DNA from 3 places in the Streptomyces sp. NPDC088730 genome. Region 1 is predicted to be linked to each of the others. Evidence: riboswitches for the same ligand, from Rfam matches in the RefSeq annotation. Region 1 holds a riboswitch; each other region holds the start of a gene.
What was found. Region 1 has a riboswitch for thiamine pyrophosphate ahead of thiO (glycine oxidase ThiO). Riboswitches for the same ligand answer to the same signal wherever they lie in the genome.

Region 1 (10,340 bases):
TGCTTGTGCAGTCCGAGATTTTCGTAGATTTCGAGCGTCGCCGTCGAGTTGTTCAGCGTGATGAAGTGCAGCCCGGGGACACCCTCGGAGAGCAGCTTCGCGCAGAACCGCGTTGCGAAGTCGATGCCAATGGAGCGTACAGCGGCGGGATCGTCCTTGGCGGCGAGGATGCGTTCTTTCAGGGCTGTGGGCAGGGTCGCGTTGCTGAGCTGCGCGAATCGCTCCAGTTGCCGGACGCTCGTGAGGGGCATCACCTCAGGAATGACCGGGGTCTCGCAACCGGCAGCGACCATCCGGTCACGCATCCGCAGATAGTCCTCCGGGTCGAAGAACATCTGGGTGATCGCGTAGTCCGCACCGGCGCGGCACTTGTCCACGAAATGCCGGATGTCGGTGTCCCAGTCGGCCGAGCGCGGATGCATCTCGGGGAAGGCCGCGACTCCGACGCAGAAGTCCCCGGACTCCTTGATCAGCCGGACGAGGTCCGCCGCGTAGCGCACGCCCTGCGGGTGCTCGACCCACGGGCCCATCGGATCGCCGGGCGGGTCACCGCGCACGGCGAGGATGTTCCGGATCCCGGCGTCCGCGTACTGGCCGACCATGTTGCGCAGTTCGGCGATGGAGTGGTTGACCGCCGTGAGGTGCGCGACCGGGGTGAGGGTGGATTCGGCGGCGATGTCCTGGGTCGCCTTCACCGTCCCGGCCCGGGTGGAGCCGCCGGCTCCGTACGTCACCGAGACGAAGCTCGGGCCCACCGCCTCGATCCGGCGCAGCGCGTTCCAGAGGTTCCGTTCACCCTTCTCGGTCTTGGGCGCCCAGAACTCGAACGAGTGCAGGGTCTTGCCGGTCGCGAGCATCTCACGCACGGTGCGCGCGCGATCTGTCCTGGTGGAGGGTGTACCGAAGGCCATAACGGCAGGTTAACCAGGGCGTGACGGCCACCCAACCGAACCAGAGAGATTTGCCCGAATTGACTGGTTCTTGTCCACGCTTCGGACGCCGATGTCCCAAACACGTCCACGGCGAAGGCCGCGTCCGCTCCGGGGCCCGCCGGATCACGCGTCGCCGCGCGCCCGGATCCTTCCGGCCAGCTCGGCGGCGGCGGCAGCCGGATCCGTCGCCTCGGTGAGGGCCCGCACGACGACGACGCGGCGCGCTCCGGCGTCGAGCACCTCGTCGAGGTTGCCCGCGTCGATCCCGCCGATGGCGAACCAGGGACGGGCCGGGGCGAGCGAGGCGGCGTAGCAGACCAGGTCCAGACCGGGTGCGTGGCGGCCGGGCTTGGTCGGGGTGGGCCAGCAGGGGCCGGTGCAGAAGTAGTCCACGCCGGGCTCGCCCACGGCGGCGTCGACCTCGGCCTCCGCGTGCGTGGAGCGGCCGATGAGGACGTCCTGGCCGATGATCGCGCGGGCGGCGGGCACCGGGAGGTCGCCCTGGCCCAGGTGCAGCACGTCGGAGCCGATGGCGTGGGCCACGTCGGCCCGGTCGTTGACCGCGAGGAGCTTGCCGTGCCGCCTGCACGCGTCGGCGAGGACCGCGAGGTGTTCGAGCTCCTCTGCCGCCTCCATCCCCTTGTCGCGGAGCTGGACGATGTCCACTCCGCCGGAGAGCACCGCGTCGAGGAACTCGGGGAGGTCTCCCTGGCGCCTGCGGGCGTCCGTGCACAGGTAGAGCCGGGCGTCGGACAGTTGTGCGCGAGGCGTGGGCATGACGAAGTTCCCCCGGAGAGCGATGGCGTAGGTCAGGTGGGTGAGGAAGGGATGCGGGCCGCTCGGGCGGACCGCATCCCCGGTGCGGCGGAAGGTCAGACGGCGAGCGCCTGGGCCCGGCGCTTCACCTCCGTGCCGCGATTCTCACTGAGCGCCTGCGCGGGCGTGCCCGGCAGGCTCGGGTCGGGGGTGAAGAGCCATTCCAGCATCTCCTCGTCGGAGTAGCCGTCGTCCCTCAGGAGCGTCAGGGTCCCGCTGAGGCCCTTGACCACCTTGTCGCCGTCGATGAAGGCGGCAGGCACCTGGAGTGCGCGGTTCTCACCACGTCGTACGGCGATGAGCTGGCCCTCCTTGACCAGCTGCCGTACACGCGTCACCTCGATATCGAACATTTCGGCGATATCGGGAAGGTGGAGCCAGGCAGGGACGAGAGCATCGATCTTTGCGTCAATCTCGGTCACGGGACAAGCCTGCCATCCCGGACTGACAGCCGACACCCGGACTCCGCCCTTCAGGGCCCGGCGCACCCCGCCGGACAGACCCTAGGGGCGTACGGCCGACTTCAGCGGCACCGAGGCGTCGCCGGCCAGCTCCGGATCGAGCGGCGTGCCCGCCTCGATGAGCTTGCGCCCCTGGATCAGGTCGCGCGGCCGGCCGACGGAGAGCACCGCGGCCAGCACGCCGTCCCGCAGCCAGCACACCGACCAGGCGGGGCCGTCCGGATCGCCGCGCCACAGCAGGGTGTCCGCGCCCTCGTGGTGGCCCGCGTACTGCACGAACCTGCCGAACTGCTCGGACCAGAAATAGGGCACGGGGTCATAGGCGGGCGGCTCCGCCCCGTCCGGCGACGCCCCGATGATGTGGGCGGCCGCGGTACGCGGCCCCTGGAGGGCGTTGTCCCAGTGGTGGACCAGCAGCCGCGCCCCGTAGCGCGCGGAGGGGAAGGAGGCGCAGTCGCCCACGGCGTACACGTCGGGCAGCGAGGTGCGCAGCGCCGCGTCGGCGGTCACAGAGCCGTCGGGCCCGAGCGCGACGCCGGAGCCGGCCAGCCAGCCGGTGGCGGGGTGCGCGCCGATCCCGACGACCACGGCGTCGGCCGGCAGGACGCGGCCGTCCGCCAGGAGCACCCGGCCGGGTTCCACCCCGGCCACCCGCGCCCCGGTCAGCAGGGTGGCGCCGCTCTCCGCGTACCAGGCGGCCATCGGGGCGGCGACCTCGGCGGGCAGGGCGCCCGCGAGGGGGCGTTCCGCGGCCTCGACGACGGTGACCTCGCAGCCCGCCGAGCGGGCCGCGGTGGCGAACTCGGCGCCGATCCAGCCCGCGCCGACGACCACGACGGTGTGCCGTGCGTCCAGGACGGGCCGCAGCCGCGCCGCGTCGTCCAGGGTGCGCAGCAGATGGACCCCCGCCACCCCCTCGGAGCCCGGCAGCACGACGGGTTCGGCTCCGGTGGCGATGACCAGGACGTCGTAGGGGACGGGCCCCTTCGAGGTGTCCAGTTCATGGTCGGCGGCGCGCAGGCCCGTGACCTCACGGCCCAGCCGCAACTCGATGCCGAGTGTCTCGAAGTCGATATCGAAGGCGGATTCCTCGGCCTTGCCGAGCAGCACGGCCTTGGACAGCGGTGGACGGTCGTAGGGCTGGTGGGGTTCGGCACCGATGAGGGTGAGCGCGCCGGTGAAGCCCTGTTCCCGCAGGGCCACCGCCGTCTGCACACCCGCCATCCCCGCGCCGACGACGACCACCCGCCGCCCGGCCCGCTCCGACTGCCGCTCCGGCCGCTCTGCCCGCTGCTGCTCGTTCACCCGACCACCTTAATCAACTGACGGTGCGTCAGGAAAGGTGTTCCTCACCGTCCTCGCACCGCCGGCCTCCTGCTTTACCCGTCCGCGGGGCCTGGGTCTAGGGTGGCCCACGTAAAAGACTCGCGGGAGCCCGGACGTACCGGGCTGAGAGGGAGGCTGGGCGGCCTCCGACCGTACGAACCTGATCCGGGTCATGCCGGCGAAGGGAGGGGCTGGATGCCCATGCCTGTCCACCGCACGAGCGGGTGCGAGGTCCTCGTCATCGGGGGCGGCGTCATCGGCCTGGTCACCGCCTGGCGGGCCGCGCAGCGCGGTCTGGCCGTCGCGGTCGTCGATCCCGATCCGGGCGGCGGGGCCGCCCGGGTCGCGGCCGGCATGCTGGCCGCCGTCACCGAACTGCACTACGGCGAGGAGATGCTGCTGGGTCTCAACGTCGCCTCCGCCGCGCGCTATCCGGCGTTCGCGGCCGAACTGGAGGCGGCGAGCGGTCAGGACATCGGCTTCCGCGCCTGCGGCACCCTGGCCGTCGCGCTGGACACCGACGACCGCGCCCACCTGCGGGAGCTGCACGAGCTGCAGCGCCGCTGCGGGCTGGAGTCGCAGTGGCTCACCGGCCGGGAGTGCCGGCGCCTGGAGCCGATGCTCGCGCCGGGCGTACGCGGCGGGCTGCGGGTCGACGGCGACCACCAGGTCGACCCGCGCCGGCTGTCCGCCGCGCTGCTGACGGCGTGCGAGCGGGCCGGGGTCGTCTTCCACCGGCAGCGGGCCGAGCGGCTCACCGTGGTGCGGGACCGGGCCACCGGGGCGGTACTGGACGACGGTACGGAGCTGTCGGCCGACCAGGTCGTGCTCGCCGCCGGCAGCCTCAGCGGCCGGCTCTCGGGGGTGCCGGAGCACGTCCGGCCGCCCGTCCGCCCGGTCAAGGGCCAGGTGCTGCGGCTGACCGTACCCACCGCGTACGCCCCCTTCCTCAGCCGCACCGTGCGGGCCGTGGTCCGGGGCAGCCACCTCTACCTGGTGCCGCGCGAGAACGGCGAGCTGGTGGTCGGCGCCACCAGCGAGGAGATGGGCTGGGACACCACCGTCACGGCGGGCGGGGTCTACGAGCTGCTGCGCGACGCCCACGAGCTGGTGCCCGGCATCACCGAGCTGCCGCTCACCGAGACCCGGGCCGGCCTGCGCCCCGCCTCCCCCGACAACGCCCCGCTGCTCGGCCGCACCGCGCTGCCCGGCCTCCACCTCGCCACCGGCCACCACCGGAACGGAGTGCTCCTCACCCCGGTCACCGGTGACGCCATGGCGCGGCTGCTGGCCGACGGCGAGCTGCCGGAGGTGGCCCGCCCCTTCTCCCCCGGCCGCTTCCCGGCCGCCGCCCCCGTACGACAGGAGCAGCCCGCATGACCGCGCCCACTCCCGCCTCCGCGCCCCTCCTCTCCGTGTCCGTGAACGGCGAGGCCCTCACCGTCGCCGCGGGCACCACCCTGGACGCCCTCGTCGCGACCCTGACCGAAGCGCCCTCCGGGGTCGCGGCCGCGCTGAACGAGACCGTGGTGCCGCGCGGTCAGTGGTCCGGCGCGGCGCTCGCGGACGGCGACCGGGTCGAGGTCCTCACCGCGGTCCAGGGAGGCTGACCGTGTCCGACGACCTCTTCACCCTCGGGGACACCGTCTTCGGCTCCCGGCTGATCATGGGGACGGGCGGGGCGCCCAGCCTCGATGTGCTGGAGCGCGCGCTGACCGCCTCCGGCACCGAGCTGACCACGGTCGCGATGCGCCGTCTCGACCCGACCGTGCGGGGCTCCGTGCTCTCCGTACTGGAGAAGCTCGGCGTCCGGGTGCTGCCGAACACGGCGGGCTGCTTCACGGCGGGCGAGGCCGTGCTCACCGCCCGGCTGGCCCGCGAGGCGCTCGGCACCGACTGGGTCAAGCTGGAGGTCGTGGCCGACGAGCGCACCCTGCTGCCCGACCCGGTCGAGCTGCTGGACGCCGCGGAGATCCTGGTGGACGACGGGTTCACCGTGCTGCCCTACACCAACGACGACCCGGTGCTGGCCCGGAAGCTGGAGGACGTGGGGTGCGCGGCGGTCATGCCGCTCGGCTCCCCCATCGGTTCGGGCCTGGGCATCCGCAACCCGCACAACTTCCAGCTGATCACCGAGCGGGCCAGGGTCCCGGTGATCCTGGACGCGGGCGCCGGGACGGCCTCCGACGCGGCGTTCGCCATGGAGCTGGGGTGCGCGGCCGTGATGCTCGCCTCCGCGGTGACCCGCGCCCAGCAGCCCGAGCTGATGGCCGCCGCGATGCGGCACGCGGTGGAGGGCGGGCGGCTGGCCCACCGGGCGGGCCGGATCCCGCGCCGGCACTTCGCCGAGGCGTCGTCGCCGGTGGCGGGGCGTGCGGCGCTGGATCCGGAGCGCCCGGCGTTCTGACACGGGACCCCGCGGCACCGGATCGCGTGTCCCTGTCACGGCTCGGCTGCAGTACGGCTCCGGGATCGCCCCGGCCAGTCGGTGGTGTCCGTGGCGGCTCGTAGACTCGCTGCGTGGATACGACCCTCCAGGACCCTCTCGTCGGGCAGCTGCTCGACGGCCGCTACCGCGTCGATGCCCGCATCGCCGTGGGCGGCATGGCCACGGTCTACCGGGCCATGGACACCCGCCTCGACCGGGTGCTCGCCCTCAAGGTGATGCACCCGGCGCTCGCGACCGACGCCTCGTTCGTCGAGCGCTTCATCCGCGAGGCCAAGTCGGTGGCGGGGCTCGCGCACCCCAATGTGGTCGGGGTCTTCGACCAGGGGGCCCAGCAGCAGTACGTCTACCTGGCGATGGAGTACGTCGCGGGCTGCACGCTGCGCGATGTGCTGCGCGAGCGCGGCGCGCTGCAGCCCCGGGCCGCGCTGGACATCCTGGAGCCGGTGCTCGCCGCGCTCGGCGCCGCGCACCGGGCCGGGTTCGTGCACCGGGACATGAAGCCGGAGAACGTGCTCATCGGCGACGACGGCCGGGTCAAGGTCGCGGACTTCGGCCTGGTACGGGCCGTGGGTACGGTGACCGACACCACCGGGTCGGTCCTGGGCACCGTCTCCTATCTCGCCCCCGAGCAGATCGAGCACGGCACCGCGGACACCCGCGCCGATGTGTACGCCTGCGGTGTGGTGCTGTACGAGATGCTCACCGGCGCCAAGCCGCACACCGGGGAGTCCCCGGCCCAGGTCATCTACCAGCATCTCAACGAGGACGTCCCGGCCCCCTCCGCCCTCGTCCCCGGGCTGCCCCCCGAGCTGGACAGGCTGGTCGCGAGCGCCACCGCGCGTGACCCCGAGGTGCGCCCGTTCGACGCGGTGGCGCTGCTCGCCGAGTCCCGCGAGGCCCGCGCCGGCCTCTCCGAAGCCCAGCTGGACGCCGTACCGCCGCAGGCCCTGGCGGAGGTGCGCGACGCCGCGGAGGACCGCACGAGCGTCATCCCGCGGGTGCTGCCGCCCGGTCAGGGCACCGCCCACCACACCAGCCGGCTGGAGATGCCCCCGCCGCTGCCGCCGGAGCGGCCCGCCCGCCGGGCCGGGTTCCTCGGCGGGCCTCGGCGCGGCGTCGTCGCCGCGGTCGTCGCGGTGCTGCTGGTCCTGGGGATCGGCGGCGGCGTCTGGTACATCAACTCCGGACAGTTCACCCACGTCCCCCGGGTGCTCGGCCAGAGCGAGAAGGCGGCCAAGGAGCGGCTGTCGGACGCCGGCTTGGAGCTGAAGGGCGTCGAGCGCGCCTACAGCGACACCGTCGAACGCGGCAAGGTGATCGACAGCGACCCGAAGTCGGCCGCCCGCATCCGGGGCAACGGCTCGGTGAAGCTCGTCGTGTCGCGGGGGCCCGAGATCGTGAAGGTGCCCGATGTCGGGGGTGTCGCGCTGGCCGAGGCCAAGCGGCGGCTGACGAAGGCGGGCCTGGTGCCCGGCATGACCACCAAGGAGTTCAGCGAGGACGCGGCGGCCGGTGAGGTGGTGCGCACGGACCCCGAGGCGGGCGCCGAGCGCCACCCGGACACCGCGGTCGCGCTCGTGGTCTCCAAGGGCAGCCCGGTCGACGTCCCCGACGTCACCGGCCTCTCCGTCGAGGACGCCACCGACGCACTGGACGAGGAGGGGCTGAAGGCCAAGGTGCTGCCGGGCCGGGTGAACAGCTCCGAGGACGCGGGCGACGTCGCCGAGCAGTCACCGGCCGAGGGCCGGGAGGCCGCGGAGGGCGACACCGTCACACTGAAGGTCTCCAAGGGTCCGCGGATGATCGACGTGCCGGACGTCACCGGCAAGGACAAGGACGACGCCCGGAGCGAGCTGGAGGACGCGGGCTTCGAGGTCAAGGTCGACACCCCGTTCCTCTCCTTCAGCGACACGATAGCGAGCCAGTCCGTCGAGGGCGGCGATCAGGCGCCCGAGGGCAGCACCATCACCATCAAGACCAAGGGGCTCTAGATCCGTATGCGCAACCCTGTCGGCGGTCACGTCCCGGTGGCCGGCGGCCTCGCCAAGGTCGGCCTGCCCTACGCCCGGGAGATGGGCGCGGAGGCCGTCCAGGTCTTCGTCGCCAATCCGCGCGGCTGGGCGGCCCCCGCGGGAAACCCGGCGCAGGACGAGCGGTTCCGGGCCGAGTGCGCCGCCGCGTCCATGCCCGCGTACGTCCACGCCCCGTACCTGATCAACTTCGGCTCGCACACCGCGGCGACCGTCGAGAAGTCCGTGGACTCGCTGCGCCACTCGCTGCGCCGCGCCCGCGAGATCGGCGCTCTGGGCGTCGTGGTGCACACCGGCTCCGCGACCAACGGCAGGCCGCGCGAGGAGGCGCTGGCCCAGGTACGCACCCACCTGCGGCCGCTGCTGGACGAGCTGACGCACGACGACGACCCGTTCCTGCTGCTGGAGTCCACCGCGGGTCAGGGCTTCTCGCTCTGCTCGCGGACCTGGGACTTCGGCCCGTACTTCGAAGCGCTCGACGCCCATCCGAAGCTCGGCGTCTGCCTCGACACCTGCCACATCTTCGCGGCGGGACACGATCTGGCCGGTCCCGGCGGGATGAAGGAGACGCTGGACCTGCTGGTGGAGACGGTGGGCGCGGGCCGGCTGAAGCTGATCCACGCCAATGACTCCAAGGACGTGGCCGGAGCCCACAAGGACCGGCACGAGAACATCGGCGCCGGTCACATCGGTGAGGAGCCGTTCCGGGAGCTGTTCTCCCACCCGGCCACCGAGGGCGTGCCGCTGATCATCGAGACCCCGGGCGGCAAGGAGGGCCACGCGGCGGACGTGGCCCGGCTGAAGGAGCTGCGCGACCGGAGCTGACCGAGCCGCCCACGGATGAGGAATACCCCTGGGGGGTATATGGTTCCTGTAGTCGACAGGAAACCGCCATCCGGCATCGGGAGCTCGACATGCAGGAGCACGCAGAAGACGCAGCACACACGGCACACGCAGGCCGCACGGAGCACGCGGATCACATGGGCCACTCCGGCCGCCGCCCCGGCGCCGTCGGGTGGCGGATGGCGGCGCAGGCCACCCTGCACTGCCTCACCGGCTGCGCCATCGGTGAGGTGCTCGGCATGGTGATCGGCACGGCGTTCGGCTGGGGCAACGCGGCGACGATGGTCCTCGCGATCGCGCTGGCGTTCTTCTTCGGCTACACACTGACGCTGCGCTCCGTCCGGAAGGCCGGTGTCGGCCTCCGTACGGCGTTCCGCGTCGCCCTCGCCGCCGACACGCTCTCCATCGCGGTGATGGAGCTGATCGACAACGGGCTGATCGCGCTGTGGCCCGGCGCGATGGACGCGACACTCGCGGACGCGCTGTTCTGGGGGACGCTCGCGCTCTCGCTGGCCGTCGCCTTCGTCGTCACCACACCGGTCAACAAGTGGATGATCGGACGCGGGAAGGGGCACGCCGTGGTGCACCAGTACCACCACTGAGGCGGCCCGGGGAGGTCAGAGCTCGGGGCCGTCCCCCGGCTCCTCCTGGTAGGAGTAGCGCTGTTCCTTCCACGGATCGCCGACGTTGTGGTAGCCGCGCTCCTCCCAGAAGCCGCGGCGGTCGGCGGTCATGTACTCGATGCCCCGGACCCACTTGGGGCCCTTCCAGGCGTAGAGCTGCGGAACCACGAGCCGGAGCGGGAAGCCGTGCTCCGCGGTGAGCAGCTCGCCGTCCTTGTGGGTGGCGAACAGGGACCGCTCCGCCGTGAAGTCGTCGATCCTGAGGTTCGAGCTGAATCCGTATTCGGCCCAGACCATCACATGGGTGACACGGGGCGCGGGCGGTGCGAGTGCGACGACATCGCGGACGAGCACCCCGCCCCACTCGGCGCCGAGCATGCTGAATTTCGTCACGCAGTGCAGATCCGCGACGACCGAGGAGAACGGCAGTTCCGAGAATTCCTGATGGTTCCAGCAGTGCTTGTCGCCATCGGCGGTGGCCCCGAAAACGCGGAATTCCCAGCGGTCGGGTTTGAACTTCGGCACCGGTCCGTAATGGGTGACCGGCCAGCCGCGCTGAAGTCGCTGCCCCGGCGGAAGCTCGGACTGCTCTGCTGCGCGGTTTTCCCGGCTTTCCGGCTGACCCATGACTCCATGGTGACAGACAGGCAGGGGTGGTCATGACCAGCACAGAGACGATTCGGGCATGCCTTACTAAGCATGTACTTACTGGACGGCCACCGGGTGCGATGCGAAGATGCGGCCAACTTGCCCAGTTCACCGGTTGGAAGGAGCCTCTGCGATGCAGGGCGACCCCGAGGTCCTTGAGTTCCTGAACGAGCAGCTGACCGCCGAATTGACTGCCATCAATCAGTATTTCC
Region 2 (10,340 bases), on a different contig from region 1:
ATCGCCGGCTCAGGCGGTGCGACCAGGGCGCTGATGCTGACGACGTTCGGACTCGACGAGTACGTGTACGACGCGCTGACGGCGGGGGCCAGCGGGTTCCTGCTGAAGGACGCGACGTTTCCCGAACTGCTGCACGCGGTAAGGGTGGTGGCCGAAGGCCAGGCACTGCTCTCCCCGGACATCACCGGCCGGCTGATCGCGGAGTTCACCCGCCAGCGGGTCGCCGCTCCGCCCGCGCGCTCCGTCGAGGGTCTGACCACACGGGAGGTGGAGGTGCTCGTCCTGATCGCCCGGGGTCTGTCGAACGCCGACATCGCGGACCGGCTCACCATCACCGCCCACACGGTCAAGACCCATATCAACCGGCTGTTCGCGAAGATGGAGCTGCGGGACCGGGCGCAGGCGGTGATTCTCGCGTACGAACTGGGGCTGGTCGTGGCCGGACACGGCGCGGGCCGGTCCCGGCCGGGGACGGGCCGGTGAGCCGCGGCCGGTCACAGCACGGCGGGCAGTACGACGCTCTCCGCCGCGTCGAAGGTGACGCCGACGACCGCGCCCTCCTCCGGTGTGCCGCGCAGCGAACACTCGGCGTCCAGGGCCGGTCCGTGCTCGGGGCGCAGCGTGACGGCGACGTGGTTGCCGCGGAAGGTGCGGGCGGCCACGGTGCAGCGCAGGCCGTCCTCCGGGGCGCCGATCAGGACGCCGGCCGGCCGCACCAGCAGATCGCAGGCCCCCTGCGGTGATCCGGCGGGCACCGGCACCTTGCCCCACTCCGTGTCGGCCGCCTCGCCGGTGACCGTCGCCTCCACCACGTTGTCGAAGCCCAGGAAGCGGGCGACGAAGGCCGACGCGGGGTGCTGCCAGACTTCCAGCGGAGTGCCCACCTGGGCGATGCGTCCGTCGCGCATCACGACGACGCGGTCGGCCAGCGCGAAGGCCTCGCCCTGGTCGTGGGTGACGGCGAGCACGGTCGTGCCCAAGCGGGCGAAGAGCGTGCGCAGTTCGACGACGAGGCGTTCGCGCAGGCTGCGGTCGAGCTGGCCGAGCGGCTCGTCCAGCATCAGCAGCCTGGGCCGGGGCGCGAGCGCGCGGGCCAGGGCGACGCGCTGCTGCTCGCCGCCGGAGAGCGCGGCAATGGCCCGCCGCCCGGCGCCGGGCAGCCCCACCAGGTCGAGGAGTTCGGCGACCTTGCGTTCCTGCTCGCCCCGGCCCACGCCGCGCATCCGCAGCCCGAAGGCGACGTTGGCGCCGACGTCCCGGTGCGGGAAGAGCTGGTGGTCCTGGAACATCAGGCCGAGTCCGCGCCGGTGCACCGGCACCCCGGTCTGGTCCGCGCCGTCGAGCAGGACCCGGCCGCCGTCCGGGTGCTGGAGACCGGCCACCACCCGCAGCAGCGTCGACTTCCCGCTGCCGCTCGGCCCGAGCACACAGACGATCTCGTGGTCCGCGACCTCCAGGTCCACCGCGTCCAGCGCCACCCGGTCGCCGAAGCGCACGGTGGCCGATTCGAGAGTCAGCATTGTGTCAGCATCCCTAGAACTCGCCGGATCGGTCGGTGCGGATGCGTTCGAGCAGCAGCAGCGACACCGCGCACACGAGCATCAGAATGGTGCTGAGGGCCATCGCCTGGCCGTAGTTGAGATCCCCGGACCGCCCCAGCAGCCGCGCCACCGCGACCGGGAGCGTCGGGTTGTCGGGCCGCGCGATGAACACCGTGGCGCCGAACTCCCCGAGCGACACGGCGAAGGCGAAGCCCGCCGCCACCAGCAGCGCCCGGCGCACCAGCGGCAGATCCACCTCGCGCCAGGCCCGCAGCGGCGAGGCACCGAGCACCGCGGCCGCCTCGCGCAGCCGCCCGTCCACCGCGCGCAGGACCGGCAGCATGGTCCGTACGACGAACGGCACCCCGACCAGCGCCTGGGCGAGCGGCACCAGGATCCAGGAGGTCCGCAGATCGAGCGGAGGCTTGTCCAGGGTGATCAGGAAGCCGAAGCCGACGGTGACGGCGGAGACCCCGAGGGGCAGCATCAGCAGCGCGTCGAAGCCCCTGACCAGCCGCCCGGCCCGCCTGGTCAGGGCCGCCGCGGCCAGGCCGCCGACGACCAGCGCGATGGCGGTCGCGACCAGGGCGTACCGCAGCGAGTTCCCGATCGCTTCGAGCGGCGCGACCAGGAACGTGCCGCTGTTCGCGTCCGCCGAGGCCAACGCCCGGTAGTAGCCGAGGCCGTGGCCGCCGGGCAGGTCGAGTGAGCGCTCCACCAGGATGGCGAGCGGCAGCAGGATCAGTACCAGCACGGTCAGCAGGACGCCCGCGAGCAGCGCCCACTGACCCGCCCCTCGTGGTCTGCGCGCGGTCTGCGCCGGGTCGACGAGCTTCAGCGCGCTCTCCCGGCGCCGCACGGTCCAGGCGTGCACGGCGAGGATCGCGCCGACCGCCGCGAACTGCACGAGCGTCAGCACGGCGGCCGTCGGCAGGGCGAGCAGCTGCGCGGTCTGGCGGTAGATCTCCACCTCCAGCGTGGAGAATCCGGGGCCGCCGAGGATCTGGACGACGCCGAAGGAGGTGAAGGTGAAGAGGAAGACCATCAGCGCGGCCGCCGCCACGGCGGGGGCGAGCGCCGGGAGCGTCACCCGTCGCCAGGCGGCGAACCGTCCGGCGCCGAGCACCCGGGCGGCCTCCTCCTGCCGCGGGTCGAGCTGTGACCACAGCCCGCCGACGGTGCGCACGACGACCGCGTAGTTGAAGAAGACATGGGCCAGCAGGATCGCCCACACCGTGGTGTCGAGCCGGACCCCCCACAGATCGTCGAGGAAGCCGCCGCGCCCCAGCAGGGCGAGGAAGGCGGTGCCCACGACGACGGTCGGCAGGACGAACGGCACCGTGACGACGGCCCTCAGCACCTGCTTGCCCGGAAAGTCGAACCGGGCGAACACATAGGCACCCGGCAGCGCGATCAGCAGGGTCAGCGCGGTCGAGGCGAGCGCCTGCCAGAGCGTGAACCAGAGGACGTCCTGGATGTCGGACCGGCTCAGCACCTCGCCGATCCGTCCGAACTGCCACGCCCCGCCGTCCTTGAGCCCGCGTCCCACGATCGCGACGACGGGGTAGGCGAAGAACACCGCGAAGAAGGCGACGGGCACGGCCATCAGGCCGAGCCGGACCGCGCTCCCGCGCCGCGACCGGGAACGTGCGGCCTTCCCGCCCGCGCCCGGTCCGCGTACGGGAGGCTTCGCTACTTCACTACCAGCGAGGACCATGACTGGACCCACTGCTCACGGTTCTTGGCGATCGCGTCCGGGGCGACGGTCGCGGGCTTGTCCGGGGTGGCCCCGAACCTGGTGAAGAGTTCCGGCACCTTCGCGCCCTTGGTGACCGGGCTGACGAACATGTTGAGCGGCATGTCCTCCTGGAACTTCTTCCCGATCATGAAGTCCAGCAGGGCCTTGCCGCCCGCCTCGTTCTTCGCGCCGTCGAGCAGGCCGGCGAACTCGATCTGCCGGAAGCACGTCCCGGTGGCGACCCCGGTCGGAGCGGTCTTGGGCCGCGGGTCCGCGTACAGCACCTCGACGGGCGGGCTGGAGGCGTAACTGACCACGAGCGGCCGGTCGGCCTTGGCCTTCTTGCCGCCCGCGGAGCCGGAGAACTCCTCGTTGTACGCCTGCTCCCAGCCGTCGACGACCTTGACGCCGTTGCTCTTCAGCTTCTTCCAGTAGTCCTGGTAGCCGTCCTCGCCGTAGGTGGCGATGCTGCCGAGGAGGAAGCCGAGGCCGGGCGAGGAGGTCGCGGCGTTCTCGGTGACGAGGAGGTTCTTGTACGCGGGCTTCGCCAGGTCGTCGAAGGTCTTCGGCGGAGCGAGCTTCTTGTCGGCGAAGTACTTCTTGTCGTAGTTGACGCAGATGTCGCCGGTGTCGACCGGCGTGACCCGGTGCTTTCCCGCGTCCAGCTGGACGTCGGACGCGACCCGGCCGAGGCCCTTGGCGGCGTACGGCGTGAAGAGGCCGTTGTCGAGGGCGCGCGAGAGCAGGGTGTTGTCGACGCCGAAGAACACGTCACCGCGCGGTGAGCCCTTGGTCAGGATCTCCTGGTTGAGGGCGGCGCCCGCGTCACCGCTCTTCAGGACCTTGACGGTGTAGCCGGTCTCCCGGGTGAACTCCTTCAGCACACCCTTGGAGGCGTTGAAGGAGTCGTGGCTGACGAGCGTGACGGTCTTGGAGCCGGTGCCCTTGGTGCCGGACGAGCCGGACGACGCGTCGTCCGAGCTGCCGCAGCCGGCGAGCGCGGTCGCGCCGATCGCGGCGGCGACGGCCGTCACCGCGACCTTCTTGGTGGTGCTCATGTGATTCCTCCTGGGGGTGACCAGGAAGAGACGCGGCCCCGCCCGCGCCGGTGGCGAACCGGAAGCGGGCAGGGCGCAACAGCTTGAGTAAGGTCCGAACTTCCTACCCGGAATGACCCGGGCGAGGTTCAGAGGGTCTGCGGCCAACCTGTCCTCGGTGCCGCACTCTCAGCGCTGTGGCGCTCCCCTGTCGGAATATGAAGTTGATTTCACGCCCAGGCTACACGGCTGGTTCCGGCCGCAGAGCCTGCCCCGGAGTCCGGGCGACGCACCCCAGGGTCTGTCCGGCGGATCATGGCCGGGGCGCCCCAGGGGCTGTCGTCACACTGCCGTCTGACGCCGCGCGGCCGCCCTTCGGGCGACGACGTAAGTTTGACGGCAGACCCTAGCGCTCGGACGCCGCGAGCTGCCCGCAGGCCCCGTCGATCTCCTGGCCCCGGGTGTCCCGCACGGTCACCGGCACCCCGTGGGCGGCGATGGCCTCGACGAACGCCTTCTCGTCCTCCGGCCGCGAGGCGGTCCACTTCGAGCCCGGTGTCGGGTTCAGCGGGATCAGGTTGACGTGTACCCGCTTGCCCTTGAGGAGCCGGCCGAGCCGGTCGCCCCGCCAGGCCTGGTCGTTGATGTCACGGATCAGCGCGTACTCGATGGAGATGCGGCGACCGGACTTCTCCGCGTACTCCCAGGCCGCGTCCAGCACCTCGCGCACCTTCCACCGGGTGTTCACGGGGACGAGGGTGTCGCGCAGCTCGTCGTCCGGGGCGTGCAGCGAGACGGCGAGACGGCACTTGAAGCCCTCGTCCGCGAAACGCAGCATCGCGGGCACCAGACCGACGGTCGAGACGGTGATCCCGCGCTGCGACAGCCCCAGCCCGTCGGGCTCGGGGTCGGTCAGCCGGCGGATGGAGCCGACCACCCGGTTGTAGTTGGCGAGCGGCTCGCCCATGCCCATGAAGACGATGTTGGAGAGCCGCGCGGGGCCTCCGGGGACCTCGCCGTCACGCAGCGCCCGCATGCCGTCCACGATCTGGTGGACGATCTCCGCCGTGGAGAGGTTGCGGTCGAGACCGGCCTGCCCGGTGGCGCAGAACGGGCAGTTCATCCCGCAGCCCGCCTGCGAGGAGATGCACATCGTGACGCGCTCGGGGTAGCGCATCAGGACGGACTCGACCAGCGTCCCGTCATGCAGCTTCCACAGGGTCTTGCGGGTGGTGTCGTCGTCGCAGCTGATGTGGCGGACCACGGACATCAGCTCGGGGAACAACGCCTCCGCGAGCTTGTCCCGCGACCCGGCCGGAATGTTGGTCCACTCCGAGGGGTCGTGCGCATACCGCGCGAAGTAGTGCTGCGAGAGCTGCTGCGCGCGGAAGGGCTTCTCGCCGGTCGCGGCGACGGCTTCCTTGCGCTCGGCGGGCGTGAGGTCGGCGAGGTGCCGCGGCGGCTTCTTGGCTCCGCGGGGCGCGACGAAAGTGAGTTCTCCGGGCTTAGGCATGGTTCTTCCAGTGTCGCAGACACGCCGGGGTGCGATCGGTCATCGCGGTCCGGCCTGCTTGAGGTACGGGTCACTCGGTGACCAGGGCCCGGATCGCCTGTTCCGACCAGTGGCCGGCGGCTCCGCGCGACGAGGCGACGTAGGCCGCCACGGTGTCCACGTCCCAGGCACCCGCGTCGAGCAGGCCGGCGGCGAGGAGGCGCGCGTATGCCCGGGAAGGAGGCACCGGGTTCACTTCGCCGGCCCGCCAGGGGGCCGTGAACGTGAGGACGGGCAGTCCGTCCAGCTGTCCGGCACACACCAGCGTCTCGTACCGCCCGTCTCCCAGCCGCGCGACACCTGACCTGAGCACCGGACCGAGATCAAGATCTTCACCGGGGCTCCTGTACATCTCCTGAGCGGCGATGTCCGCGAACTGTGACGCCGAGACAAGGTGGGCGCGGGCGAGGACCCGCCCCTCCTGTTCCGGGTCGTAGAAGGCTCGTCCGCCGCCCCAGACGGGCGACTCCGTGGCGAAGTACAGGGCGCCCGTCAGTTCCACGGGAACGGACCGGCCGGGCATGCGGCGGTCCCTGCATCCCGGATGCGCACGGCCCGCGCCGGGCGGCCGGCCGCCCTCGATGTAGGAGGCGAGCCGGTCGAGATGCGCGTTCGAGCCGTAAGAGGTGTACCAGACACGCTGCGGCGCGGACTCCTCCACGGCTCCGGGCTCGATCGAATGCGCGCCGGCCATGACGCCCCTTCCCCGCTCTGCTTGCGTTCCGCCAGCGTCTTCCGCTCTCCAGCGTCGCAGACACGCGCCGGGACCGCCGGAGCACCCCTGAACCGGGCCGGACGGGGTACCCGCAGTGACAGGAGCAAGCCCGCCGACCCAGCAGGAGGTATCAGCCGTGCACACCGTGAAGCACTGGTTCAGCCACAGCCTGGCCGCGCAGGCCCTGGTGCTCTTCGTACTGGGACTGGGGCTCGGAGCCGTGTTCCGCAGAGACGGTCATCCGGCCTTATGGGCGGTCCAGAGTCTGGTCTACACCGCCGTGATCGTCGGCATCCTGGCGTACCAGCGCCGCAGGACCAGCCTTGCAACCGGCGCGCGGCCCGGCACGGTCGTCGACCTCAACCGCAGGATCCGGCACCGCGAGGTGCCCAAGGACCCCGAGGAGCGGGCGGTCATGCGCCGGCTGGTCGAGGACCAGCTCGGGAAGATGGAGCGGGGCAGCCGGTGGCAGCCCTACTGGCTGGGATTCATGGGTCTGATCGCGGTGGGCATGCTGGTCCTCGGGTTCACCACCGGCTCGCCGGCCTTTCCGGTGGTCTTCGCCGTGGGCGTGATCGCCTTCTGCTGCTGGATCGTGTGGATGCGCAAGCGGGCGATGGAGCTCTATCAGCACATGCGCTCGGCCCTGCGGGAACGCGGCTGACGTCACCGACACGGGTGAGGGCCCACCGTCCGTGGACGGTGGGCCCTCACCCGTGGTGACGCGTACGGACGCTCAGCCGGAGCCGACGAAGAGGACCATCAGCAGCCAGACCACCGGCGCGGTCGGCAGCAGGGAGTCCAGCCGGTCCATGATGCCGCCGTGCCCGGGGAGCAGCGTGCCCATGTCCTTGATCCCGAGGTCCCGCTTGATCATGGACTCGCCCAGGTCACCGAGGGTGGCGCTGGCGGCGACCGCGAGCCCGAGCAGCAGCCCCTGCCACCAGGAGCCGTCGTCGATCAGGAACTGCATGCACAGCGCACCGGCCACCATCGCGAAGCTCACGGCTCCGAAGAGGCCCTCGCGGGTCTTTCCGGGGCTGATCCGGGGTGCGAGCTTGTGCTTGCCGAACCGCCAGCCGACGGCGTACGCGCCGGTGTCGCTGACCACGGTCAGCAGCAGGAAGGTCAGCACCCGCATCGGCCCGTCGTCCGCCGTCAGGAGCAAGGCGACGAAGGTGGCCAGGAACGGTACGTAGAACGCGGCGAAGACGCCGGCCGTGACGTCCTTGAGGTAGCCCTCCGGCGGTTCGGTCATCCGCCAGACGAGCACCGCCAGAGCGGTCAGGGCCATCGCGGCCCAGGCGCCCTCGGCACCTCGCGCGTAACCGGCCACGACCATGGCCGCGCCGCCGACCGCGAGGGGTACGAGCGGCGCCTTGATGCCCTTGCGCTCCTCCAGCCGGGAGGTGAGCTCCCAGAGGCCGACGACGACGGCGACCACGATCACGCCGACGAAGACGGCCTTGACGATGAAGAGCGAGGCGACGACGACCGCGCCCAGCCCCACGCCGACCCCTATGGCGGACCCGAGATCACGGCCCGCACGTTTCTTCTGCGGAGGTGGCGGCGCGGTGGACATGGGCTCCTGCGGCTTCTCGTCGCGGAACAGGGGGCCGCCGCTCAGGCGTGCGGCCCCCTGGTCCCGGTCATCACGGTCGTCAGCGTCTCTACCTGCGTCGGGAACGTCCGGCACGATGGGCATGGGCCGAGTCTGCTGGGCGTTATGCACATCGTATGCAGGACCCGCCGGAGCGGACCGCATCTCGGGAGCGGCCCCGTGGCCGGCGTCCCGCGGGACGCCCCAGGAAGAGTCGTTCATCAGACTTCGAGCAGCTCGGCTTCCTTGTGCTTCAGCAGCTCGTCCACCTGCGCGACGTACTTCGCGGTGGTGTCGTCGAGCTCCTTCTCGGCGCGGCGGACCTCGTCCTCGCCGGACTCCTTGTCCTTGACCAGCTTGTCCAGGGTCTCCTTGGCCTTGCGGCGGACCGCGCGGATCGAGATCTTGGAGTCCTCGGCCTTGGTCTTCGCGACCTTGATGTAGTCGCGACGGCGCTCTTCGGTGAGGTCGGGGAAGTTCACCCGGATGATATTGCCGTCGTTGCTCGGGTTGACGCCGAGGTCGGAGTCGCGGATGGCCTGCTCGATGTTGCGCAGCGCCGTCTTGTCGAAGGGCGTCACGACGGCCATCCGGGGCTCGGGCACCGAGAAAGAGGCCAGCTGGTTGATCGGGGTCAGCGCGCCGTAGTAGTCGGCGACGATCTTGTTGAACATCGCCGGGTGCGCACGGCCGGTACGGATCGCGGCGAAGTCCTCTTTCGCGACCACGACGGCCTTCTCCATCTTCTCCTCGGCCTCAAGGAGGGTTTCTTCGATCACCACGTGCTCCTGCGTGTCTTGAGTGGGCCCGGCGTGCTCGGGCCCGGCGGGTCCTGCGTCGCGTCCTCACCTGCACGGTGTCCGACCGGCAGGCCGTTGTCCATCCTTCGGGCCCCTGCTCGGGCCCCGGGAACCACCGGGTCTCCCCGGTCCGGTCCCCCGGTTCTCAGGCCCGGGTGCTCCGGTCGCTCACGAGCGAGCCGATCTTCTCACCCTTGACGGCTCGGGCGATATTGCCCGCCGCCGTCAGCTCGAAGACGAGGATCGGCAGCTGGTTGTCACGGCAGAGCGTGATGGCGGTGGCGTCGGCGACCTTGAGGTCGCGGGCGAGCACCTCGCCGTACTCCAGCGCGTCGAACTTCACCGCTCCGGGGTTGGTCTTCGGGTCGGAGTCGTAGACCCCGTCCACACCGTTCTTGCCCATCAGCAGCGCCTCGGCGTCGATCTCCAGGGCGCGCTGGGCCGCGGTGGTGTCGGTGGAGAAGTACGGCATGCCCATACCGGCGCCGAAGATGACGACGCGGCCCTTCTCCAGGTGCCGTACGGCGCGCAGCGGGATGTACGGCTCCGCGACCTGGCCCATGGTGATGGCGGTCTGGACGCGGGAGTCGATGCCCTCCTTCTCCAGGAAGTCCTGGAGCGCCAGGCAGTTCATGACCGTGCCGAGCATGCCCATGTAGTCGGACCGGGCCCGGTCCATACCGCGCTGCTGGAGCTCGGCGCCGCGGAAGAAGTTGCCGCCGCCGATGACGATCGCGATTTCCGCGCCGTCCCGGACGACCGCCGCGATCTCGCGTGCGATGGCGTGTACGACATCGGGGTCGACACCGAGACCCCCGCCACCGGCGAACGCCTCTCCGGACAGCTTCAGCATGAAGCGTCCGGGCACCTTGCCGTCGTCGCGCCTGTGGTCACCTTTTGCGGCGTCCGCGCCCTTGTTCATGGAGATTCTCCTCGTGCACATACGAAGAAGGCCATTGCCGGTGGGTCCGATGTCCCTCAGCGGCAATGGCCTCCTCGTCAGATCTGCGGTCGTACGGCGGTGTGCGGCCGTCGACTGCACCAGACCCTATCGGGGTCCACCGTTTTTCGCGGACGGACTCAGATGCCGACCTTGATGCGCGAGAAGCGCTTCAGGGTGACACCGGCCTCGTCCAGGACCTTCTGGACGGACTTCTTGTTGTCCAGCGCGTACGGCTGGCCGAGGAGGGTGGCCTCCTTGAAGAAGCCGTTGACGCGACCCTCGACGATCTTCGGGAGCGCGGCCTCGGGCTTGCCCTCGGCGCGTGTGGTCTCCTCGGCGACACGACGCTCGGTCTCGACGACCTCGGCCGGGACGTCCTCGCGGGAGAGGTACTTCGGCGCGAAGGCGGCGATG
Region 3 (10,340 bases), on a different contig from region 1:
CGTGCCACGTACATCAACAGTGCCCTGGCCCACGACCGCGACAACGCCTCCGCCTGAGCCAGCCGACAGGAGAACGTCATGGCGAACACCACCTCCACACCCACGCCCGCGAACGGTGACGCACCCGAGTACAGGAAGCACCCGGGTGCCCGCATCCTGCACGGGCCGCACAAGACCATCGGCGGAGTGGAAGCCTGGCTCATCTGGGGCCTGTGCGCCGTCTTCGTGGTCTGGCTGTTCTCCATCCAGACCGGCTATGCGGTGGTTTCCCCGGAGATCCAGAAGACGGCCTCACTCACCGTGGCCCAGATCGGCCTCGCCGGGTCGATCTACACCTGGGCCTTCGCACTGTGCCAGTTCTTCTCGGGCGCGCTGCTGGACCGCTTCGGCTCCCGCCCGCTGCTCGCGATCGGCGTCGCCTTCGTCACCGCGGGCGCCTTCCTGTACGCGCAGACCACCAGCATGGCCACTCTGATCGCCGCGCAGATCGTCCTCGCCGTCGGCTCCTCCTTCGGATTCGTCGGCGCCGGATACATCGGCGGCCAGTGGTTCCCGGCCGCCCGCTACGGCCTGATGTTCGGCCTGGTGCAGTCACTCGCCTCGCTCGGCTCCGCCTTCGGACAGCCCGCGATCTCCTGGCAGCTCCAGCACGTCAGCTGGCAGCAGCTCCTCAACGGCTTCGGTGCGGCGGGCGTCGTACTGATCGTGCTCTTCGCGCTCCTGGTACGGAACCCCTCCGCCGGCCCCGGACAGCTCGCCCAGGCCGCCCGGCCACCGCTCGTCTCCAGCATCCTCCACGACCTCGGCGCCTGCTTCCGCAACCGCAATGTCGTCCTCTCCTCGCTGTTGGCCGGTGTCTCCTTCGGCTCAATGCTCGCCATGGGAGTGCTGTGGGGGCCCCGCGTCATGGAAGCCCGCGGAGCCGGAACCTCGCTCGCCGCCGTCCTGACCGCCATGTCCTGGCTCGGCCTCGCCGTCGGCGCGCCCCTTTTCAACCTGATGTCCGACCACTGGAACAACCGCCGTGTCCCGGCCGTCGTAGGTGTCCTGTTGCAGGCGGCCGCCGTCTGCCTGCTGATCTACCTGCCCAAGGAGACCAACAGCGTCTCCGTGGTCACCATGTTCTGTGTGGGCCTGTTCGCGGGCGCCCACATGCTCGGCTTCACCGTGGCCGGGGAATCCGTCCCCGGACGGCTCGTCGGCAGCTCGGCGGCCATCGTCAACGGCGTCTGCTTCGTCATCGGCGGACTACTCCAGGCGATCCCCGGCAAGATCCTTCCCGGCTCTCCGTCGCTCACCGACTACGGCCACGCACTGCTCATGATGCCGATCCTGCTCGTGCTCGGAGCATTCGCCGGCTTCTTCATCAAGGAGACCGCCACCCCTCGTCCGTAGGAGGCCGCTGCACCGGAGCATCAGGACTGGCCGTCGCCGGGGCCCGGGAATAGCTTGGCTCCCGTAGGCGGCCGAGGTACCTCCGACGGGCGGGATGGTCCGATGCAGAGCACAGCCGTACGCCTCGGCGGCGCCGAGGACCCACTGGGTCCGGGCTACAAGTGGATCGCGCTGTCGAACACCACGCTGGGTGTGCTGATCGCGACGATCAACCTGTCGATCATCCTCATCGCGCTGCCGGACATCTTCCGCGGCATCGGGGTGGACCCCCTTCAGCCGGGCAACACGAGCCTGCTGCTCTGGCTCATCATGAGCTACATGGTCGTCACCGCGGTCCTGGTGGTGAGCTTCGGGCGGCTGGGTGACATGTACGGCCGGGTCCGGATGTACAACCTGGGGTTCGCGGTCTTCACGCTCTTCTCCGTACTGCTCTCGGTGACCTGGACGCACGGCACCGCCGGCGCCCTGTGGCTGATCGGGATGCGGGTGCTCCAGGGCGTGGGCGGAGCGATGCTGATGGCGAACTCGAACGCCATCCTCACCGACGCCTTCCCGCCCCGGCAGCGGGGCCTCGCCCTCGGGCTCAACCAGGTCGCGGCCATCGCGGGCTCGTTCATGGGACTCGTGCTCGGCGGGCTGCTCGGTCCCTTCGACTGGCACCTGGTGTTCCTGGTCTCCGTCCCGATCGGGCTGTTCGGCACGGTCTGGGCCTACCTGAAGCTGCACGACACCGGAGTCCGCACCCCGGCCCGGATCGACCGATGGGGCAACCTGACCTTCGCGGCCGGCCTGATCGCCGTACTCTCCGGCATCACGTACGGCATCCAGCCCTACGGCGGCGACACCATGGGATGGACCAACCCGTGGGTGATCACCGCGATCGCCGGCGGACTGGCCGTGCTGGGGCTCTTCTGCCTGATCGAGACCCGGGCCGCCCAGCCGATGTTCCATCTGGCGCTGTTCCGCATCCGGGCCTTCACGGCGGGGAACGTGGCCAGTCTCCTGGCGTCCCTCGGGCGCGGCGGACTGATGTTCATCCTGATCATCTGGCTCCAGGGGATCTGGCTGCCCCGGCACGGCTACGGCTTCGAGCAGACCCCGTTGTGGGCCGGTATCTACATGCTGCCCCTGACGATCGGGTTCCTGATCGCCGGCCCGTTCTCCGGGTGGGCCTCCGACCGCTACGGCGCCCGGCTCTTCACCACCGGCGGCATGCTCCTGGCGGCCGCCACCTTCGTGGCGCTCAAGGAACTGCCGGTCGACTTCGACTACTGGCTCTTCGCCCTGATCCTGCTCGTCAACGGGCTGGCCATGGGGCTCTTCGCCTCGCCCAACCGGGCGGCGATCATGAACAGTCTGCCGCCGGACCAGCGCGGAGTGGGCGCGGGAATCAGCACCACCTTCCAGAACTCGGCCACGGTGCTGTCGATCGGCATCTTCTTCTCGCTGATGATCGCCGGGCTGGCGAGCTCGCTGCCCCACACGCTGGCCCACGGACTCACCGAGCAGGGAGTGCCGTCCGCGGACGCGGCGCGCGTCGCGTCGCTGCCGCCGGTCGGCGTGCTCTTCGCGGCGCTCCTGGGATACAACCCGGTACGCAGCCTGCTCGGCCCGGAGACCCTGGCACAGCTGCCCACCAGTCACGCCGACTACCTCACCGGGCGGGCCTTCTTCCCGACGCTGATCTCCGGACCGTTCGAGCAGGGCCTCTCCGTGGCCTTCGACTTCGCCATCGCGGCGTGCCTGGTGGCCGCGGTCGTCTCGCTGCTCCGCGGCGGCCGCTACATCCACGGCGAGACGGAGACCGCGAAGGCGTGACGTCCGCCGCGCCCCACCGTCCGCCGCGCCCGCCGGGACCGTCAGCGGCGGCGCAGCCGCAGCGGGGCGTACACCGCGAGGGCCGCCAGGAACGCCACCCCGTAGGCGAGGTCCGCCCCGTGCAGCGCCCGCGCCACCGGGCCCACGTACAGGCCGGTGCTCATGAACGGCACCGCCGTGGCGAAGGCGGCGGCGAACGCGGTGAGCGCGGGCCACCACGGCTGGGGGCGGGAGGTCTCGGCGGCCAGGTCGACGGGGGAACCGCCGCGCGCCCTCGCCCGGACGATCCAGTCGACGGCCACGATCGCGACGAACCCGGGGATCCAGTAGCCGACGAGCAGCAGCACGTTCTGGAAGCGGGCGGTGGTGTCGGCCGCGTGCATCCACAGGACGAGGGGGAAGCCGAGGACGGCGGCGAGCGCGGCGGCGACGGGGCGCGGCAGGCGGACGCCCATGGTCTGCAGCGCCAGTGAGCCGCTGTAGTCGTTCATGGCGTTGCTGCACAGCGCGGCGAGTGCCACGGCGAGCAGCCCGAACGCCCCGAGCGCGCCCCCGCCCAGCAGGGTGTCGATGCCGTGCGCGGTCTGGTCGGTGAAGACGGACGCGCCCCACAGGCCGAGCGTCTGGACCGCCACGAACGAGACGCTGATGCCGAGCAGCGTGCACCAGAACATCCGGGGCCGTGACGTGGTGCGCGGCAGGTAGCGGCTGAAGTCGCTGGCGTACGGCGCCCAGGACAGCGCCAGGCTCAGGGCGACGGTGCACGTCAGGACGGACGCGCCCGCCCGGTCCGCGCCGTGCGCGGTGCCGGTCGCGGCGGGGTGTACCCCGTCCAGGAGCTTGGTGGCGAGCACCGCGAAGGCGGCGGCGAGGACGAAGGTCATCACGGTCTGGAGCCGGTGGATCACCTCGTACCCCAGGACGCCGAGCGCGCCCTGGGCCGCCATCATGGCCAGCACTCCCAGCCAGAAGGGCCAGCCGCACAGCTGGGCCAGCGCCTCCCCGCCGAACAGCCCGATCAGCGCGTCCCAGGCGATGGACGACAGCCACTGGAGCGTGCCCGGCAGCACCACGCCGCGACCGAACGCCAGCCGGGCGAGGGGGAGTTGTCCGGCGCCTGTCTGACTGCCCCAGGTGCCCAGGTACGCGGTGGGCACGGCGCCGACGAGCGTGCCGAGCACGACGGCGGTGAGCGCCGTGGCGAAGTCCAGGCCGAGCGCGATGCCGACGGTGCCGGTGAACACCCCGGTCATGGTCAGGTTGGGGGCGAACCAGACGGTGAACAGCCGGCCGGGCCCGCCGTAGCGGCGGTCCTCGGGGACGGGGGCTATCCCGTGCGCCTCGACGCGCAGATCACCCGGGGCGGTGGGCATCCGCCCGTCGAACGCGGGCCGCGGAGCCGTGGCCGCGCGCTCGTCCTGGGCATACGGCAATGACATGAAGACATCCCTCCGCCAGTGCTAACTGGTTCAGGTTCGACGGGTGTGTTCTCAGCCCCTGTGCGGGGCACCCCGTGTCCGGTGCGGCGGCCAGGATAGCCGGGTGTGCGCGGAGCGCGACGAGGGGGGTGAAGGCGGCGGTCAGACCGTGAGCGCGCAGCGGAAGCCGCCGTGGCCGGTCGTGCTGTCGGGGGTGTTGGAGGTGCGGGCGGCGACCCGGTAGCGGTTGCAGTAGGAGCGGTGGCACAGGTGCGAGCCGCCGCGCAGCACCCGGTTCTCGCCGTGCGGCGGCCCGGTGGGGTCGGTCCGGGTCGCGGGGCGCTCCGCGCTGTGCCAGTCCGCGCTGAACCGGTCGGCGCACCACTCCCAGACGTTGCCCGAGGTGTTGTACAGGCCGAAGCCGTTGGGGGCGTAGGCCTTGACGGGTGCCGTGCCCGCGTAGCCGTCCTCGCGGGTGTCGCGTACCGGGAAGTCGCCCTGCCAGATGTTGCAGCGGTGCCGGCCGTTCGGGGTCAGCTCGTCGCCCCAGGGGAACCGCGCCCGGACGAGGCCGCCCCGGGCGGCCTTCTCCCATTCGGCCTCGGTGGGCAGCCGCTTGCCGGCCCACCGGGCGTAGGCCGTCGCGTCGTTCCACGACATGTGGACCACCGGGTGGTCCCGGCGGTCACCGACCGAGGTGCCCGGCCCCTCGGGCGCCCGCCAGTGGGCTCCGGTCACCGCCCGCCACCAGGGGGCGCCGGGCACGGTGCCCGGCAGTACGGCATGCCGGGCCTGCTGTGGGATGAAGGAGCCGAACACGTAGGACCAGCCGATGAGTTCGGCCTCGGTGCGATAGCCGGTGGCCTTGACGAAGACCGCGAACCGGGCATTGCTGACGCAGGCCGCGTCGATGTGGAACGGCCCGGTCGTGACCTCCCGCACCGGTCCCTCGCCGTCGTCCGGGAACGCGTCCTCGTCCTCGCCGCCCATCAGGAACGGCCCGCCCGGTACGGCGACCATGCCGCGCAGGAGGTCGGCCCGGCCGCGCACGGGGACGGCGAAGTCCGCCGGGGGAGCGGCGGGCGCCGTGGGGCTGTTCTCGCGGGCGGGTCCGCAGCAGGCGCTCACCGCGCGGTCCCGCTGTCGGGCGTGCCGGGCGCCGGCCGGTCGAGCAGCTCCTCCAGGTCCTGGCCGGTGGTGCGCAGCAGCAGTGCCACCCCGCCGAGCGCGGCGGCCTCCCCGCCGAGGGTGGAGCCGCGCACTTCGATGGTGCGGGGGGCGGACGGCAGCGAGAGTGCGGCCAGTTGTTGCCGGATGGGGGTGAGGACGAGGCCGTCCAGGGCGGCCGGCTCGCCGTAGACGACGATGCACTCGGGGTCCACCTGTGCGGCGAGGGCGGCGAGCACCCGGCCCGCGACGAGGGCCGCGGTCCGCACGACGTCCGCGGCGTCCGGCTGGCCCTGCGCGGCGAGCGCGACGAGCTCGGCGGCGTCGCGTGCGGTGACCCCGCGATCGGCGCAGGCGGCGAGCAGCGCGGGGACGGAGATGAGCCCCTCCAGGCAGCCCCGGCCACCGCAGTGGCAGGGCTTTCCCTCGGGGTCGCAGCTGGTGTGGCCGATCTCGCCGGCCGCGCCATGGGCGCCGTGCACCAGCGAGCCGTTGACGACGAGTCCGCCACCGACCCCCTCCGACCAGCGCAGATAGACAGCGTTGTCGAAGCCCCGGGCGGCGCCCCAGGTCACTTCGGCGAGTGCGGCGAGCCGGGAGTTGTTGTCCGTGAGCACGGGGGCGTCGAAGTGCCGGCCCAGTTCTGCGGCGACCTGCCCGGCGAACGGTGTCATCGTGCGGGGGTCGCCGGAGGCCGGGTTCTGCACGAAGCCGGGGAGGCCGAGGCCGATGCCCTCGACCGGGGCGAGGCTGATGTTCTCGCGCCGCACCAGCTCCTCGACGCCGCGGATCGCCTGCGCGGCGCGTTCGGCGGCGCCGCTGTCCGCGGGTACGGGGGCGCTGTACCGGCCGACGATCTCATGGGCGCAGTTCGCCACGACGACGTGGACGCGCTGGCGCTGGAGGTCGATGCCGATCAGCTCCGCCCCGCGGGAGTTGAGCGAGATCTCCAGGGCCGGCCGGCCGCGGCCGCGCGGCTGCCCCTGGTCGGGCGCCGGCTGTTCCACGACGGCCTTGCGTTCCAGCAGATCGGACACGATCGCGAACAGGGTGGTACGGGAGAGCCCGACCCGCTCCTTCAGCTCGCCGCGGCTCAGCGCGCCCGACCTGCGCAGTTCACCGAGTACGGCGGCTTCATTGGCCCTGCGCAGGCGCTGCAGGGCATCGGTGCGTTCCGTCATGGACGCATGGTCGATCGGGGCGGGGCTTTCTGTCAACGCGCCGGACGAATTCACACAATGTTTATTCCCGAGGGTTGACGTAAAAAAGTCGGCGTCCCTACAGTTCCGGTCAGCCGACTGCACCGGCACCTGCCGGAGCACCGCCGGACCGGCACCGGCCGGTTCCCGGCAGCACACCGAGCGACCACCGAAAGGGCGGCCCGAGTGGCTCCGCGCAACGTCCTGTTCCTGATGACCGACCAGCACCGGACCGACACCCTGGGCTGTTACGGCAACCCACTCGTCGACACCCCGGCCCTCGACGCCCTGGCGGCCGCGGGAACCCGTTTCGACCGCTTCTACACCCCGACCGCGATCTGCACCCCGGCCCGCGCCTCGCTGGCCACCGGCCTCCACCCCTTCCGCCACGGGATGCTGAACAACCCCGAGCGCAACGGCGGGAGCAAGGACGAGCTCTCCGACGAAGACCCCACGCTGTGGGGCCAGTTGACGGACCTTGGCTACTCGGTGGGCCACGTCGGCAAGTGGCACATCGGCCGCGAGCGGGGCCCCGAGTCCTACGGCCTGGACGGCGAGCACCTGCCCGGCGCCCTCAACCCCGTCCACCACCCCTCGTACGAGAAGTGGCTGGAGGACAACGGATTCCCGCCCTTCGCGGTACGCGAACCCGTCTTCGGGACCGCCGCCAACGGCACCGGGCGCGGACACCTCATCGCGGGCCGGCTCCAGCAGCCCGCGGAGGCCACCATGGAGGCCTTCCTCACCGACCGCGCACTCGGCCTGCTGGACCGCTACGCCGGCGAATGGAAGTCGAGCGGCAAGCCGTTCATGCTGTCCTGCCACTGGTACGGCCCGCATCTGCCGTACCTGATCCCCGACAGCTACTACGACCTCTACGACCCCGACGACGTCCCGCTCCCCGCCTCGATGGCCGAGACCTTCGCCGGGAAGCCCGAGGTGCAGCGCCAGTACAGCGCGTACTGGTCCTCGGACGGATTCGACGCCGCCGCCTGGCGCAAGCTGATCGCCGTCTACTGGGGCTACGTCACGATGATCGACCACCAGGCCGGCCGGCTCATCGAGGCGCTCAAGGAACACGGCCTGTGGGACGACACGGCGGTCTTCTTCACCGCCGACCACGGTGAGTTCACCGGCGCCCACCGGCTCAACGACAAGGGCCCGGCGATGTACGAGGACATCTACAGGATCCCCGGCATCGCCCGGATTCCCGGCGCCCCGGCCCAGGTCCGCGACGACTTCGCCAGCCTGATCGACCTCAACCCGACCATTCTCGAACTGGCCGGAGCACCTGTGCCGGACCAGTGCGACGGCACCAGCCTGCTGCCGCTCCTGCACGGGGCCGACGCGGGGGAGACCCGCGACGAGATCGTCGCCGAATTCCACGGCCACCACTTCCCCTACTCGCAGCGCATGCTCCGCGACCGGCGCCACAAGCTGGTCCACAACCCGGAGAGCGTGCACGAGCTCTACGACCTGGAGACCGACCCGCACGAACTCCACAACGTGTACGACGCGCCCGCCTACGCGCGGGTCCGGCGCGACCTCACCGTGCGGCTCTACCGCGAGCTGCTGCGCCGCGGCGACCCCGCGTACTCCTGGATGAGCTACATGGCCGACATCGGCGGCGACCGGGCGGCGGACGTCGACGGCGTCGCGGAGGAAGTGGCATGAAGACCCCGGCCGAGGCCCCCGTGGAAGACCGGGGAGAGCGCGCGGCCCCTGAAGGCGCGAAGAGCTCCAAGCGCGCGGGGAGCGCCGTGAAGAGGCCGCGCGGCACCGGCCGCCCCGCCAGCGTGCTGCTCGCCCTCGCCTCCGCCGCGCTCGGCCTGCTCGCCTGGACCGCCCTCGCGAACAGCGGTATCGACGGCTTCCCCGGACCGGTCGTGGTGGCCCGCCGCGCGGGCCGACTCATCGCGGACGGGACCCTGTTCACCGACGCGGGCGCCAGCCTCAAGCGCGTCCTCATCGGCTACGTGCTCGGTGTCGTCCTCGCGGTCCCGGTCGGCTTCCTGATGGGCTGGTACCCGGTCGTCCGCGGGCTGATCGAGCCCTGGCTGCAGTTCTTCCGGATGGTCCCGCCGCTCGCGATCATCCCGCTCGCCATCGTCCTCATGGGCATCGACGAGACCCCGAAGATCTTCGTGATCTTCCTGGCCTCGTTCCTGTCGTCCGTCGTCTCCACCTTCCAGGGCGTCGTCGCCGTCGACGTCACCCTCGTCAACGCCGCCCGGGTGCTCGGCGCCCGTGACCCGCAGGTCTTCATCGGCGTCGTCGTGCCCGCCTCCACCCCGTTCATCCTGGTCGGCATGCGGATCGGGCTCGGCGCCTCCTGGGCGACCGTCGTCGCGGCCGAACTCATCGCGGCCCAGGGCGGACTGGGCTTCCGGATGCAGCAGGCCCAGCTCTACTACGACCTGCCGACCATCTTCGTCCAGCTCATCGCGATCGGCGCGATCGGCCTCGCCATGGACCGGCTGCTGCTCCTCGCCGAGCGCCGGCTCACCCACTGGCAGGAACGGCGGTAAACCATGCCCACCATCAACTTCCGTGACGTGAGCCGCGACTTCGCGGTCAAGGACGGCGGCTTCCTGGCGCTCGACCGGGTCTGCCTCGACATCGAGGACGGGGAGTTCGTCACCGTCGTCGGCCCCTCAGGCTGCGGCAAGAGCACCCTGATGAACATCGCCGCCGGACTCCTCGACGCGACCGGCGGCGAGGTCACCGTCGACGGCGTCCCGGTCCGAGGTCCGGCCCCGGAGCGGGGCGTCATCTTCCAGCAGTACGCGCTCTTCCCCTGGATGACCGTCACGGCCAACGTCGAGTACGGGCTCAAGGTCGCGGGCGTCGGGAAGGCGGATCGCCGGCGCCGGGCCCGCGAGGTCATCGAACTCGTCGGCCTCACCGACTTCGCGGACTCGCTGCCCAAGACCCTCTCCGGCGGCATGAAACAGCGCTGCGCCATCGCCCGCGCCTACGCGGTCGACCCGAAGGTCCTCCTGATGGACGAGCCCTTCGGCGCCCTCGACTCCCTCACCCGGGTGCGGATGCAGGAGTCGCTCCTGGAGACCTGGGGCCGTGACCGGCGCACCGTCATGTTCATCACCCACGACGTGGACGAGGCGGTCTTCCTCGCCAACCGCGTCGTCGTGATGGCGGCCCGCCCCGGCCGCGTCCACACCGTCATCCCCGTCACGCTGCCCTACCCCCGTACCGAGGAACAGCGGCTGTCCCCCGAGTTCGCCGCGCTGCGTGCCCAGGTGTGGCACGCCGTCCACCATCAGCCCGCCCCGCTCGAAGGAATCGCGTCATGAAGTCGATCCGTGCCGTCGGCCGCCGTACG

Region 2: another riboswitch for thiamine pyrophosphate. It lies ahead of ACIP89_RS29895 (thiamine ABC transporter substrate binding subunit); the one in region 1 lies ahead of thiO (glycine oxidase ThiO).
Region 3: another riboswitch for thiamine pyrophosphate. It lies ahead of ACIP89_RS27320 (purine-cytosine permease family protein); the one in region 1 lies ahead of thiO (glycine oxidase ThiO).

What each region holds. Positions count from the first base shown of each region.
Region 1 is NZ_JBIVLK010000001.1:1,111,497-1,121,836, reverse strand. Features, by position in the region: gene metF (methylenetetrahydrofolate reductase [NAD(P)H]) at 1-911, opposite strand, end outside; gene thiE (thiamine phosphate synthase) at 1,056-1,709, opposite strand; gene ACIP89_RS05020 (Rv2175c family DNA-binding protein) at 1,805-2,170, opposite strand; gene ACIP89_RS05015 (NAD(P)/FAD-dependent oxidoreductase) at 2,252-3,433, opposite strand; TPP riboswitch at 3,627-3,739, shown strand; gene thiO (glycine oxidase ThiO) at 3,737-4,915, shown strand; gene thiS (sulfur carrier protein ThiS) at 4,912-5,145, shown strand; gene ACIP89_RS05000 (thiazole synthase) at 5,148-5,942, shown strand; gene pknB (Stk1 family PASTA domain-containing Ser/Thr kinase) at 6,056-7,975, shown strand; gene ACIP89_RS04990 (deoxyribonuclease IV) at 7,982-8,839, shown strand; gene ACIP89_RS04985 (DUF4396 domain-containing protein) at 8,995-9,459, shown strand; gene ACIP89_RS04980 (sulfite oxidase-like oxidoreductase) at 9,475-10,107, opposite strand; gene bfr (bacterioferritin) at 10,262-10,340, shown strand, end outside.
Region 2 is NZ_JBIVLK010000013.1:87,713-98,052, forward strand. Features, by position in the region: gene ACIP89_RS29880 (response regulator) at 1-483, shown strand, start outside; gene ACIP89_RS29885 (ABC transporter ATP-binding protein) at 495-1,520, opposite strand; gene ACIP89_RS29890 (ABC transporter permease) at 1,534-3,147, opposite strand; gene ACIP89_RS29895 (thiamine ABC transporter substrate binding subunit) at 3,234-4,337, opposite strand; TPP riboswitch at 4,420-4,536, opposite strand; gene rlmN (23S rRNA (adenine(2503)-C(2))-methyltransferase RlmN) at 4,723-5,829, opposite strand; gene ACIP89_RS29905 (histone deacetylase) at 5,900-6,562, opposite strand; gene ACIP89_RS29910 (hypothetical protein) at 6,720-7,247, shown strand; gene ACIP89_RS29915 (phosphatidate cytidylyltransferase) at 7,320-8,405, opposite strand; gene frr (ribosome recycling factor) at 8,405-8,962, opposite strand; gene pyrH (UMP kinase) at 9,129-9,905, opposite strand; gene tsf (translation elongation factor Ts) at 10,064-10,340, opposite strand, start outside.
Region 3 is NZ_JBIVLK010000011.1:9,359-19,698, reverse strand. Features, by position in the region: partial or broken gene guaD (guanine deaminase) at 1-57, shown strand, start outside; gene ACIP89_RS27330 (MFS transporter) at 79-1,395, shown strand; gene ACIP89_RS27325 (MFS transporter) at 1,498-3,213, shown strand; gene ACIP89_RS27320 (purine-cytosine permease family protein) at 3,255-4,652, opposite strand; TPP riboswitch at 4,643-4,737, opposite strand; gene ACIP89_RS27315 (formylglycine-generating enzyme family protein) at 4,794-5,759, opposite strand; gene ACIP89_RS27310 (ROK family protein) at 5,756-6,979, opposite strand; gene ACIP89_RS27305 (sulfatase-like hydrolase/transferase) at 7,184-8,671, shown strand; gene ACIP89_RS27300 (ABC transporter permease) at 8,668-9,525, shown strand; gene ACIP89_RS27295 (ABC transporter ATP-binding protein) at 9,529-10,311, shown strand; gene ACIP89_RS27290 (aliphatic sulfonate ABC transporter substrate-binding protein) at 10,308-10,340, shown strand, end outside.